DNA from 4 places in the Nitratireductor thuwali genome. Region 1 is predicted to be linked to each of the others. Evidence: predicted binding sites of a transcription regulator. Region 1 holds the regulator's gene; each other region holds the start of a gene.
The links. Region 1 encodes PhoB, which activates phosphate uptake and scavenging genes when phosphate is short. Its sites were predicted from a motif close to TGTCATNNANCTGTCAT; they were not measured.

Region 1 (3,057 bases):
CGATCGACATCTGCCGGGTGACCGGCGACATCACGCTCGACGGCGAGGACATCTACGATCCGCGTATCGACGTGGTCGAGCTGCGCGCCAGGGTCGGCATGGTCTTCCAGAAGCCCAACCCGTTCCCCAAATCGATCTATGAAAACGTCGCCTATGGACCGCGCATTCACGGGCTGGCCAACGCCAAGAGCGACATGGACGCGGTCGTTGAGCGGAGCCTGCAGAAGGCCGGTCTATGGAGCGAAGTGAAGGACCGGCTGCACGAGCCTGGCACGGGCCTTTCGGGCGGGCAGCAACAGCGCCTGTGCATCGCCCGCGCCATCGCCGTTTCGCCCGAGGTCATCCTGATGGACGAGCCGTGCTCGGCGCTCGACCCGATCGCCACGGCCCGTGTGGAAGAGCTGATCGACGAGTTGCGCGAGAATTACACCATCGTCATCGTCACGCATTCCATGCAGCAGGCGGCGCGCGTTTCACAGCGCACAGCCATGTTCCACCTCGGCAACCTTGTCGAGGAGGGGCCGACGGACAAAATGTTCACCAATCCCGAAGACAAGCGCACCCAGGACTACATTACAGGCCGCTTCGGCTGACCGGCTGGCAGGACGTTTTTTTCACAAGGAACCGTTTTCATGGGCGAGCATACAGTTACGTCGTTCGACGAGGATCTGGAGCAGATCGACCGGCTGATCCGGGATATGGGCGACCTCGCCGGCGCGATGACCCACGACGCCACGCGGGCTCTCCTCAAATCCGACAATGCCCTGGCGCAGCGGGTCATCTCCGACGATACGATCATGGACGCCAAGCAGCGGGACCTGGACGAGAAGGCCATCACCCTGATCGGCAAGCGGCAGCCGATGGCGCAGGACTTGCGTGCCGTGGTCGGAGGCATCCGCATGGCATCCGACCTCGAGCGGATCGGCGACCTGGCCAAGAATATCGCCAAGCGGGTGGGCGCGGTCGGCGACAGCGCCACGCCGCGCAGCCTCACCCACTCGATCGACGCAATGGCCCAGATGGTCATCGTCCAGGTCAATTCGGTGGTCGAACGCTATGTCGAGCGCCAGCCCGACGCGTTGACCAAGCTGCGCGACGAGGATGAGAAGATCGACATCCATTACACGTCCGTCTTCCGCGAACTCCTCACCTATATGATGGAAGACCCGCGCAACATCACCGCCTGCACCCATTTGCTTTTCTGCGCGAAGAATCTGGAGCGCATAGGCGACCACGTCACCAACATCGCCGAGAACGCCTATTATGTGCTCACGGGCGAACAGCTTCCAGTCCAGCGTCCGAAGCTGGACGAGACGCAAATGACGATGAGCGCGCAATAGCGGAGAGTACTGGATGATCGCACCCAAAGTCATGGTGGTCGAGGACGACGAACCGCTATGCGTCCTGCTGCGCTATAATCTCGAGGCCGAAGGCTATCAGGTCGAGATGATCACACGCGGAGATGAAGCAGAGGTCCGCCTCCAGGAGAACGTTCCCGATTTGCTGGTGCTCGACTGGATGGTGCCGGCGATCTCCGGCATCGAACTGTGCCGCCGGCTGCGCATGCGGGCGGACACCGAGCGCCTGCCCATCATCATGCTGACCGCGCGGGGCGAGGAAAGCGACCGCGTGCGCGGCCTTGCCACCGGTGCCGACGACTATCTCGTGAAGCCGTTCTCGACGCCCGAGTTCATCGCCCGGGTGCGCGCGCTCCTGCGCCGCGCCAAGCCGGAGGTGCTTTCGACGGTGCTGAAGGTGGGCGACATCATTCTCGACCGGGAATCGCACCGGGTCTACCGCCGCAAAAGCGAAATCAGGCTCGGGCCGACGGAGTTCCGCCTGCTGGAGTTCATGATGCAGCACCCAGGCCGCGTCTTCTCGCGGAGCCAGCTTCTCGACAATGTGTGGGGCGAGACGATCTATATCGACGAGCGCACCGTGGACGTGCATGTCGGCCGGCTGCGCAAGGCCGTGAACCAGGGCCGCATGCCCGACGTCATCCGTACCATTCGCGGCGCCGGCTACGCGATACGGGAAGCGTAGAGAGCGATTACTCCCGCGGGTACCAGTACCGCGCTTCCACCGCGCCACGCTCTATCCGCACGAAATTGTTGGCGAAGACGCGGTAGGGCGGGCTCCATTCGCTGTCAGGCCATTTGACGCGGATTTCGGCGCGCTCGGAGGTGCCGACGCCGGCGTGGACGAAGCCGGTTCGTCCCGAGGCATGCCCGCCGCCGACCTGGACGGTGCGGTTGACCGTGCGGGTACCGATCTTCACCGAAACGAGCGCGCCCACCGCGTTCCGGTTGGGGCCTTTCTGGGCGAGTTCTATGGCGACGAAGTTGCCGCCCGGCCTCGGGCCCGCCTCGCTTTTCGCACCGAGATTGCGGAACAGGGACGCGGGCTGCTCGCGGTTGACGACCAACAGATCCAGGAGGCCGTCGGCATTGAAATCCTCGACCACCGCGCCGCGGCCCTTTGTGGGCAGACCGATGCCCGCCGTGCCGCCCGCTTCCGCGAAAGAACCGTCCCACTGGCCGAGCAGGAGATTGTCGGGATCGATGGCGGCGAAATCGGGCATCTGCTCGACATTGCCCTTGGCGATGAAGAGGTCGAGCAGGCTGTCATTGTTGAAGTCGGCGAACTCCGCATGCCAGCCGGTGGAGGGCTTCAGATCCCTGCCCTTGTAGGGCCGGTGCGCTGTCGCGCCGCGCTCGAAGGCGATGTCGGTGTAGATCGGACGGTCTTCCGCCGCCTCCTCGTCGAGGCGCTGCAGCTTGGTGTCGCCCATCGAGGTGAGAGCGTATTCGGGGTAGCCGTTGCCGTCGATGTCGCCCTCGGCGATGCCCATCCCCCAGATCGTCAGATGCCGCCAGCCCTCCGACCGGCTGAAGAGCCGGGGCGCGCGGCCCGGCTCCACGTGCCAGAGCTGTTCCTCGCCGCCGCGATAATAGTGCCGGTCATTGGTGATCCGCAAGTCCTGCGTACCCGAGCGGTTCCAATCGGTGAACAGCATGGACAGGGTGCAATAGCCGGGCGCCAGCGGGCGGCGGTCGT
Region 2 (3,057 bases), 1.9 Mb from region 1:
TTTTCCGTGCGGTTACTTCAGGCCGAAGCAGTTGGCGTAGTAGGTCGTGGTGGCCGGCCAGTCGGAGAACAGGCCGACAATGCCCACATCCTCGTGCAGCACGTTCATGAGCTTGTAGACGTCGCCGTCATTGTCGATGACCTGGCTGACCGACTGGTAGTACCACCCGCCGCCGTCCTTGAGCAGGCCGGAACGCTCGGCCGTCCAGGTGATGATCTGGAGGCCGGCCGCCCGTGCTTCCTTGGCATAGGCGGAGGGAACGATTTCGCCATTCTCCACCGTCACGAGATACCACATCGGCGGCGCGATGTAGTTGACGCCCATCTCCTTGATCTCCTCCATGCCGTGGGCCCAGGTCGAGGCATCCATCGGATCGAAACCGTCGACGGTATCGCTGCTGTCGTCGAGATAGACGGCCTGCCTGCCGAACTCGGGCTCGTTCTCGATCCAGTAGAGCACGTCTTCCAGGTTGAACGACTGCGGGAACACGTCGGCCGGGTCTACGCCGGCTTCCTTGTAGTCGTCGATCATCTGCTGAGCGTAGGCGGCCTGCGTGTAGTCGCCCTCGAAGGGCATCTCCACCGACGGCGCCTTGAGCTCCGGCGTGAACTTGAGGCCGAGTTCCTTGAACAGCTCGATGGACTCCTTATGGGTCACAACGGTGCCCTTGGTGGCGTAGAGGTCCGTGCGCCAGCCGGCCGTCGCGTCCATGAATTCCGCGACATTGGCCGCCTTCGGGTTGCTGGCGTCCATCTTGCCGTTGAGCTGCCGGAACTCGGCCAGCGCGATATCGGATGTGCGGCACTCGGCTGCCGCGTTCTCGTCGCCGGAAGCCGGCCTGAAAGGCGTGGTGCATTTCGAGCCGAGTTCGGTCGCCAGGATGTCGGTCGTGGTCGCAAGATCGTTTTGCGCGTGGCGGCAGACCAATTCGCGGTCCTTCGTGAAGGTCACGTCGCATTCCATCACGCCGGCGCCCATGCGTGCGGCGGCGGCGTAGGATTCCCTGGTATGTTCGGGGAACTGCATCGGCGCGCCGCGATGGCCGATGGACCAGGTGGACGCTGAGAAGGGCCCGTTCTGACAGGACAGGAGTTTTTCCTTCAACGCGCCCTCATCCATGTTTTGGACGAGATAGAAGGGGCGGGGGCCGAGCTGGACCCTGGCGTTGTCCGTCATCTCGGCCCATGACAGGCTTGTCGAACTGGCAAGCACGAGTGCGGCGGCGGCGAGGCGAAGCATAGTCTTTCTCCATGATGCTGAAACGCTCCGGGAGAAAATCAGCATCATGTAACAGAACGGCCTCAAACGGCTGACGCATTTGTGACAACCGTCCCTGTCAACAGATCGTTGAGGCAGGCCGGTGGTTCGATGCGAAGCGAAAGCAGGCGTGAGAGGGCGGAGGCGAAAATCACGCTGCGCTGACCTCCTCGACGGGGGCAGGCCTGACGGGATCAGAGCCTGTCGATCACGCTCCTGTCGACCGCCTCGCCGTCGGCGAGCCGAGCCGCCGTTTCCCGGATCGCCGGGACGACATCGGCCACCCGGTCGACGATCAGCGGTTTCAGCCGGTGCTGCGAATGCACGAAGCCTTCCGCCTTCATATGGTCGATGAGCTGCAGCATCGGGTCCCAGAAACCGTCGATGTTGGCGAAGACGATGGGCTTGCGATGGCGGCCGAGCTGCGCCCAGGTCATGATCTCGACGATCTCCTCCAGCGTGCCGATGCCGCCCGGCAGGGCGACGAAGGCGTCCGAACGATCGAACATGAGATGCTTGCGCTGGTGCATGTCCTCGGTGACGATCAGATCGTCCAGGCTTTGGAGCTCCTGCGCCGTTGCCTCGCGGTTCATGAGGAAGCGGGGGATGATGCCGGTGACGGAGCCGCCGTTCTCCAGGCAACCGGCGGCCACCGCGCCCATAATGCCCTTGGTGCCTCCGCCATAGACGAGGCGAAGGCCGGCGGCTGCGAGCGCCTGGCCGAGCTCGTATCCGGCCCCCATGAAGGAGCCGTTGCTCCCGCTGGAGGAGCCGCAGTAAACGCAAACGGATTTAACTATGGTCATGGCCTATAGGTGGGCTGATTGGGGGGCGGGATCGAGTCTGGCTCAACCTACAGCATTTATTGCGGCAAGGTGGAACCCGCAAGACCGGCACCGGGACCGAAAAGATGAGGCCGAGGCCCCTTGGGCATCCGATCCCGAGCTTTGACGGACGCGCATGTGGCCACTATCTGATGCTGCAAGCGGGCCCGCTGCCATGGCGCATGCCGCAACATCCGTGGGAGATGCTCCCGCGCGGCCGATATGACAGGTAAAACAAGCGCAAAGCCGGGCTATTTCTTGTCCCCGTCAGCAAAAAGGGCTAGACCGCTGTCAGGGGCTTAGGAACCGTGACGATGGCGACGATACCAATCAAAGTGCTGCTCTTCATATTCGGCGCCGCGGCGGCCGGGTTGGGCACGGCATATTTTGCCGGCGCACTCGACCCGTGGCTCGGAAAGGAGCAGCCGGTGCACATTGCCGAGCAGGCCGCCGTCGAACCCCCGCCCGCCGAAACGGGCAAGTCGGACCGGCCCGAGGCTGGCCTGACAGCGGGCGAGGAGGGCGCTGGCGACGCGGTGGCGGAAGGCGGTGACGAGGAAGTCGTCGTGCCCGTTTTCGACATCGTTCGCGCCGAGCCCGACGGATCTCTCGTGGTGGCCGGAAAGGCCGCGCCGAACGCGGAAGTGGATATCCTCAGCGGATCGTCGGTGCTTGCCACCACACAGGCCGGCCCGTCCGGCGATTTTGCCACCGTGCTGGATCGCGCGCTGGAGCCGGGCGACCATAATATCGTGCTGCGCTCGACGACAGGCGACGATATCGCCGCCACCTCGCAGCAGACGGCGATCGTGTCGGTGCCGAGCGAGCAGAGCGGCGACGTCGTGGCGCTGGTCCAGCAGCCCGGCGAGCCGAGCCGGCTCATATCCGTACCCGAAGCGCGAACCAACGCCGAAGCCCCGGCGCAGGACGCCAGCGGGCCGGCAACCGAACAGCAGCAGACGGCGGAAGAGGCGCC
Region 3 (3,057 bases), 2.5 Mb from region 1:
AGTCACGATCTTCGCTTTCGCGATGTCCTTGCCGGCAAGCTCGAGCCCGTTGAGGATCGCGGCGGCGACGATGATGGCGGTGCCATGCTGGTCGTCGTGGAAGACCGGGATATCCATGATCTTCTTGAGCTGATCTTCCACCTCGAAGCATTCGGGCGCCTTGATGTCCTCGAGGTTGATGCCACCGAATGTCGGCTCCAGCGCCGACACGGTGTCCACCATGCGCGCAATGTCGGGTGCATCGATTTCGATATCGAATACGTCGATGCCGGCAAATTTCTTGAACAGAACCGCCTTGCCTTCCATCACGGGCTTGGAGGCCAGGGGCCGATATCGCCCAATCCCAGGACGGCGGAGCCATTGGAAACCACGGCCACCAGATTGGAACGCCCGGTATATTCGGCCGCCATTCCCGGATCTTCCTGAATGGCAAGGCATGGCGCCGCAACGCCGGGCGAGTAGGCGAGCGCGAGGTCGCGCTGATTGCCGAGCGGCTTCGTTGCCTGGATCTCCAGCTTTCCTGGAACGGGATATCGGTGAAAGAAGAGGGCTGCCTCGTCGAGATCCGCACTGTCGGTCGATAGGGGCTGGTCGTCCGCCATGAAATATTCCCTTGTCCGCTCGCGATGCGGGAAGAATTAGAATGCGCTGGTGTAGAGGCCGCCGTCCAGGATGAGATTCTGGCCGGTGATGTAGCCCGCATGCGAAGAGCACAGGAAAGCGCAGGCCTTGCCGAACTCCTCTGCCGTTCCGAACCGTTTGGCCGGGATTGCCTCCATCTGGAGCTTGGCCTGCTGCTCGACGCTCATTCCCGACGTTTCTGCGCCGCGGCGAATTCCGCCTTGCAGGCGCTCGGTATCCATCTTGCCGGGCAGGATGTTGTTGATGGTCACGTTGCTGGACGCCACGGTGCGGGACACCCCGGCAAGGAAGGCCGTGAGACCGGCGCGCGCGCCGGACGAAAGGTCGAGACCTTCGATCGGCATGTACACGGAAAGCGAGGTGATGTTGACGATACGGCCGAAACCGCGCTCGGCCATACCGTCCACCACGGCCTGAATGAGCTCGAGAGGAACGACCATGTTCTGGGTCACCCCGTCGAGCATCGCTTCGCGCGTAAGCTCCCGGAAGTCGCGCCGGGGAGGGCCGCCATTATTGTTGACGAGGATGTCTGGCGCGGGGCACGCGGCCAGAAGCGCCTTCTGGACCGCAGGCTCCGCCACGTCGCCGATGACCTCGGCGACCTCGGCGGAAAAGCGGTCGCGGATCTCCTCGGCCGTCCGCTTCACCGAATCGGCGCTGCGCCCGTTGACGACCACGCGGCAGCCGGCCTCCGCCAGCGCCATGGCGCAACCGCGGCCGAGGCCCCGGCTCGATGCGCAGACGATGGCGTTCTTCCCGCTGATGCCGAGATCCATGATTTTCTCCCCGATTTTCCGTCCGGTTCATCTAGCCGCAAGGGGGGCAATAAACAACCGTCATATGGCTGTGACATGAATCTGGCCATAGGAGGCGCGACCGCACTTGGAACGCCTTGAGGCCTCTGGAACGCACAAAATGCCCTCATTTCCTCGGTTTTCCGCATCCATGCGGAGCCCAAACGATTCGATCTGACCGCAGAAGGCTCTAGCATGGACGAAGCGATGACCGCCGCCACGCCCCACAGATACCGCACCATCTTCATCTCGGACGTTCACCTGGGATCGAAGCCCGCCAAGGCGGAATTCCTCATAGACTTCCTGCGCCATCACGAGGCGGAGACGATCTATCTGGTCGGAGATATCGTCGACGGTTGGCGGCTGCGGCGCTCCTGGCATTGGCCGCAGGCCCATAACGACGTCGTGCAAAAGCTGCTGCGCAAGGCGCGCAAGGGGACGAGAATCTACTATATCGCCGGCAATCACGACGAGTTCCTGCGGCCTTTCCAGGGCGTGCATTTCGGCGGGATCGTGGTGGCCGACCGCATTGTCCACGAGGCCGCGGACGGAAAGCGCTTTCTGGTCATCCATGGCGACCAGTTCGACGCCGTGGTGCACAATGTCCGCTGGCTCGCCTATCTCGGCGATAAGGCCTATGACGGTGCCATTCTGGTTAATCGGGCCGTCGGCTTCTTCCGCCGGCTCATGGGGCGGCCCTACTGGTCGTTCTCCTCCTGGGCCAAGGTCAAGGTCAAGAAGGCCGTGAAGTTCATCAGTTCCTTTCAGGACATCCTGGCGCAGGAAGCGGTGCGGTCGAATGTCGACGGAGTGATCTGCGGCCATATCCATCACGCCGCGATCGAGGACATCGCCGGCGTGCGCTACATGAACACCGGCGACTGGGTGGAGAGTTGCACCGCGCTGGTCGAGGATTTCGACGGCCGTTTCGACATTCTGTCATGGACGGGCCATCCCGCGTTGACGACAGCGGCCGAACGTGGGCGCAAACGCCTGGAAGCCGGCATCCGCCCGAAGCCGGTCGAAGTCGAACCGGCCTAGATCCGTTCACCATTTCACAAGAGCGCCGAACCGTATGCAATTCTAGACCGAAGACCGGCTTCCACTTTTCCTGGAAGCACTCTAGCCCCACAGGTCGGGATCGGGCGGCGAAACGAGGGCACCGGAATAGCGGAGCCCCGGCACACGGTCTTCCCTGAGCATCAATGGCCCGTCGAGGTCCACAAAATCGGCGTCTTGCGCCAACAAGACGCCGGGCGCCATGGCAAGCGACGTGCCGACCATGCAGCCGATCATTATCGAGAAGCCGAGTTCACGGCCCTTTTCGCGCAGTTCCAGCGCTGCCGTCAGGCCACCGGTCTTGTCGAGCTTGATGTTGATGGCGTCGTAAAGGCCGCGCATCGCTTCCAGATCATCGGCGGTATGCAGGCTTTCGTCGGCGCAGACCGGCACGGCGTGGGGAATATCCCGTAATATCGCATCCTTCCCCGCGGGCAGCGGCTGCTCTACCAGCGCCACATTGTGATGGGCGCAGGCCAAAAGATTGTCTTTTATGTTGTCGTCGTTCCAGCCTTCATTGGCGTCGACGATGAGCCGGCTGTTCGGCGCGGCCGCTGCGACT
Region 4 (3,057 bases), 760 kb from region 1:
ATGGTGGGCTTGTTCTCGTAATCGACATATTGCCAGTTGGGCAGGCTCTCGGCCCAGCCGGGGGAAAGAAGCAGCCCGCGCTGCTTCATCGCCGCAAAGTTCTCGCCGTTGATCCAGATGAGGTCGACGCTGCCGCCCGCATCGCGCCCCGCCGCCTTTTCGGCGACGACCTTGGCGACCGCGTTGGCGGTGTCGTCGAGCTTCACATGCACGAGGGTGACGCCGAAGCGCTCCTTCAACTCGCCATTCGCCCATTCGAGATAGGCGTTGATGTTTTCCGACCCGCCCCAGGCGTTGAGATAGACGGTCTGGCCCTCGGCTTGCGCTAGGACGCCGTCCCAGTCGGCCGGGTCCACCGGCTCCGCGCGGACCGCCAACGCGGAAAGTAGCAAGGCGGCGGCGGCGAGAGTGGATTTCAACATGGCAGCTTCCCGATTGTTCGTGAATTGCGATTGAGCATGCCAGCGGCAGGCAAATCAATGCAAGCGCGCTCGCGAGGGCGTCACTTCACCGTGAGGGAGGATTTCGGGAGGGAGGATTTCGGGATGTGCGCGGGCTGCATTCAACCCTCCCCATCCACCTGCAGTTCCACCCGGTCCGCGGCAAAGCGCGTCAGCGAATATTGTATCGGGATCCCCGCGCTGTCGGCGTTCACGGCGAAGGTGATGAGCACTATGGCGCCGGGGGAGAGTTTCAGGTGGGCAAGGTCGGCGCTGTCGGCATGGCGCGCGGAGATGCGGGTGGTGGCGCGGACATAATCGGGCACGCCCAGCGCCGCGAGGGCGGCGGTGATGCTGCCGGTATCGGCGAAGTGCTTTTCCAGCCCAGCGAAGCGGGCGGCGGGGAAATAGCTCGTGGCGCGCGAGACGGGGCGGCCATCGGCCTGCGAGACGGTTTCAAGCCGCAGGATCGCGGTCTCCGGCGCAAGGCCAAGCGCTTCGGCCGCCTGCGGCGGGGCAGGCTCGTAGGCGTGGGACAGCAAGTGGCCGCGCCTTTCGCGCGCCTGGCCGGCAAGGCCGGCTGAAAAGCGGGTGCGCGCGCGGATGGGATAGGACAGGCGGCGCGGACCTTCCACAAAGGTGCCGCGGCCCTGCTCGCTGCGCAGGACGCCCTCCTGAACCAGCGCCTGGATGGCGGTGCGCACGGTGTGCCGGTTGACGCCGAAGCGTCCGGCCAGCGCCATCTCCGTGGGCAGGCGCCCCGCATCGTCGGCCAGGCCCTCGGCTATGCCCAGGCGGATACGGTCGGCGATCTGCCGCCACAGCGCCACGCCGCTGCGCCGTTCGATAGCTTCATCCGGTGACGTCTGCATCGCCTCTACCCCGCCTCCATTTCCTTGCTGGAACCCGGTTGGTTCCGAGAATCGGCATCCCGCTTTTCGGGATCGTGCTCCAGGAGAAGCCCGCCTTGTCACAGTCCTGTCATGGACAGGAACTAGGAAAGGACTATAATTTGTATAGTTGTCTATAACAATAGATGAATCAACGAAAGACGAGGAGAACCGGATGGCCGAACCCGAACAATCCCAGTTTTCCAGGCGTGAGGCGATGGCGGTGCTTGCGAGGGCGCCGGAGGACCGCGTTATGGCGCTGTTCGCGGCAAGCGGTTTGCCGGAAGCGGCGACAGCCCTGCGCGGCCCGGAAACCGGGCTCGTGGCGCTGCGCGGGCGGATCGGCGGCGGCGGCGCGGCCTTCAATTTCGGCGAGGCGACGGTGACGCGGGCCAGCGTGAAGCTGCCGACCGGCGAGATCGGGCATTCCTATGCGCTCGGCCGCGCGCGGGAGAAGGCGCGCGTCGCGGCGGTGATCGACGCGCTGGCGCAGAAGCCCGAAAACCGGGCGCGGATCGCCGACGCAATCCTCGCGCCGCTTCGCGCGGAGCAGCGCGAGGCCGACGGCCGGCGGCGCGAGGAGACGGCGGCCACGCAGGTCGACTTCTTCACAATGACCCGAGGAGAGGACTGATGGATTTCGAGGCACTTGCGATGGAAGGCGGGTTCGCGCGGCCGGTGCTGGAGGCGCAGTCCGTGTTCCGGGCGCTGATGGACGGCATGGCGCGGCCCGGCCTGGGCATGGCCGGCTTCCCGCTGCCCAGCCCGCCCGCCCCGCTTTCGCCGGAAGCCGGCGCAGTGGCGCTGGCGCTGTGCGATCCCGATACGCCGATCTGGCTCGATGCGGCCATGCGCGAGGAAAGCGCGGTTGCCGCCTGGCTCGGCTTCCACACCGGCGCACCCATCGTTGTGCATGCGGCGGAGGCGCATTTCGCCTTCGTGGCCGATCCTGGAGACCTGATCGGGCTCGAAAACTTCGCACAGGGCAGCCAGGACTATCCCGACCGGTCGGCGACGCTGGTGCTCGAGGTGGCGAGCCTTGAGGGCGGGCCGGCGCTGCGGCTTGCCGGGCCCGGAATCGAAACGGAAAGGGCAATCGCGCCGCGTCCGCTGCCCCGGCACTTCGCACGGCAATGGGAACAGAACAATGCGCGGTTTCCGCGCGGCATCGACGTGCTGCTGGTCTGCCGGGAAGGGCTGATCGGACTGCCGCGCACCGTGCGCATCCACCAACAGGAGGGCTGAGCCATGTATGTCGCGGTGAAGGGCGGCGAGGCCGCCATCGAAAACGCACACCGGCTGCTGGCCGACCGGAGGCGCGGGCCGCGCGACGTGCCGGCGCTGACGCTGGAGCAGATCGCGGGCCAGCTTGCGCTGGCGGTCGACCGGGTGATGGCGGAAGGCTCGCTCTACGATGCCGGGCTTGCCGCACTCGCCATCAAGCAGGCGCGCGGCGACATGATCGAGGCGATCTTCCTCCTGCGCGCCTACCGCACCACCCTGCCCCGCTTCGGGTATTCGAAGCCGGTGGACACCGGCGCGATGCTGGTGGAGCGGCGCATCTCGGCCACCTACAAGGATCTGCCGGGCGGGCAACTGCTGGGCCCCACCTTCGACTATACGCACCGGCTGCTCGACCCCGGGCTGGCCGGCGACGGCATGCCGGAGGCGCCGGAACGCCGCGAGGGGGAGGCGGAAGAGAGCCGCATGCCGCGGGTGACGGAGAT

Region 2: a site for PhoB is predicted at 1,310-1,326, ahead of NTH_RS17405 (glycerophosphodiester phosphodiesterase family protein). Genes of this name have one in related genera too.
Region 3: a site for PhoB is predicted at 1,477-1,493, ahead of NTH_RS20530 (UDP-2,3-diacylglucosamine diphosphatase). Genes of this name have one in related genera too.
Region 4: a site for PhoB is predicted at 1,409-1,425, ahead of phnG (phosphonate C-P lyase system protein PhnG). Genes of this name have one in related genera too.

What each region holds. Positions count from the first base shown of each region.
Region 1 is NZ_CP030941.1:1,729,854-1,732,910, reverse strand. It holds gene pstB (phosphate ABC transporter ATP-binding protein PstB) at 1-593, shown strand, start outside; gene phoU (phosphate signaling complex protein PhoU) at 633-1,340, shown strand; gene phoB (phosphate regulon transcriptional regulator PhoB) at 1,354-2,043, shown strand; gene NTH_RS08300 (CRTAC1 family protein) at 2,051-3,057, opposite strand, start outside.
Region 2 is NZ_CP030941.1:3,596,365-3,599,421, forward strand. It holds gene NTH_RS17405 (glycerophosphodiester phosphodiesterase family protein) at 13-1,239, opposite strand; gene NTH_RS17410 (TIGR00730 family Rossman fold protein) at 1,452-2,063, opposite strand; gene NTH_RS17415 (LysM peptidoglycan-binding domain-containing protein) at 2,396-3,057, shown strand, end outside.
Region 3 is NZ_CP030941.1:4,208,388-4,211,444, reverse strand. It holds partial or broken gene NTH_RS20540 (NADP-dependent malic enzyme) at 1-602, opposite strand, end outside; gene NTH_RS20535 (SDR family oxidoreductase) at 639-1,418, opposite strand; gene NTH_RS20530 (UDP-2,3-diacylglucosamine diphosphatase) at 1,632-2,477, shown strand; partial or broken gene dgcA (N-acetyl-D-Glu racemase DgcA) at 2,559-3,057, opposite strand, start outside.
Region 4 is NZ_CP030941.1:2,492,787-2,495,843, reverse strand. It holds gene NTH_RS12205 (ABC transporter substrate-binding protein) at 1-422, opposite strand, end outside; gene phnF (phosphonate metabolism transcriptional regulator PhnF) at 563-1,312, opposite strand; gene phnG (phosphonate C-P lyase system protein PhnG) at 1,506-1,964, shown strand; gene phnH (phosphonate C-P lyase system protein PhnH) at 1,964-2,575, shown strand; gene NTH_RS12185 (carbon-phosphorus lyase complex subunit PhnI) at 2,579-3,057, shown strand, end outside.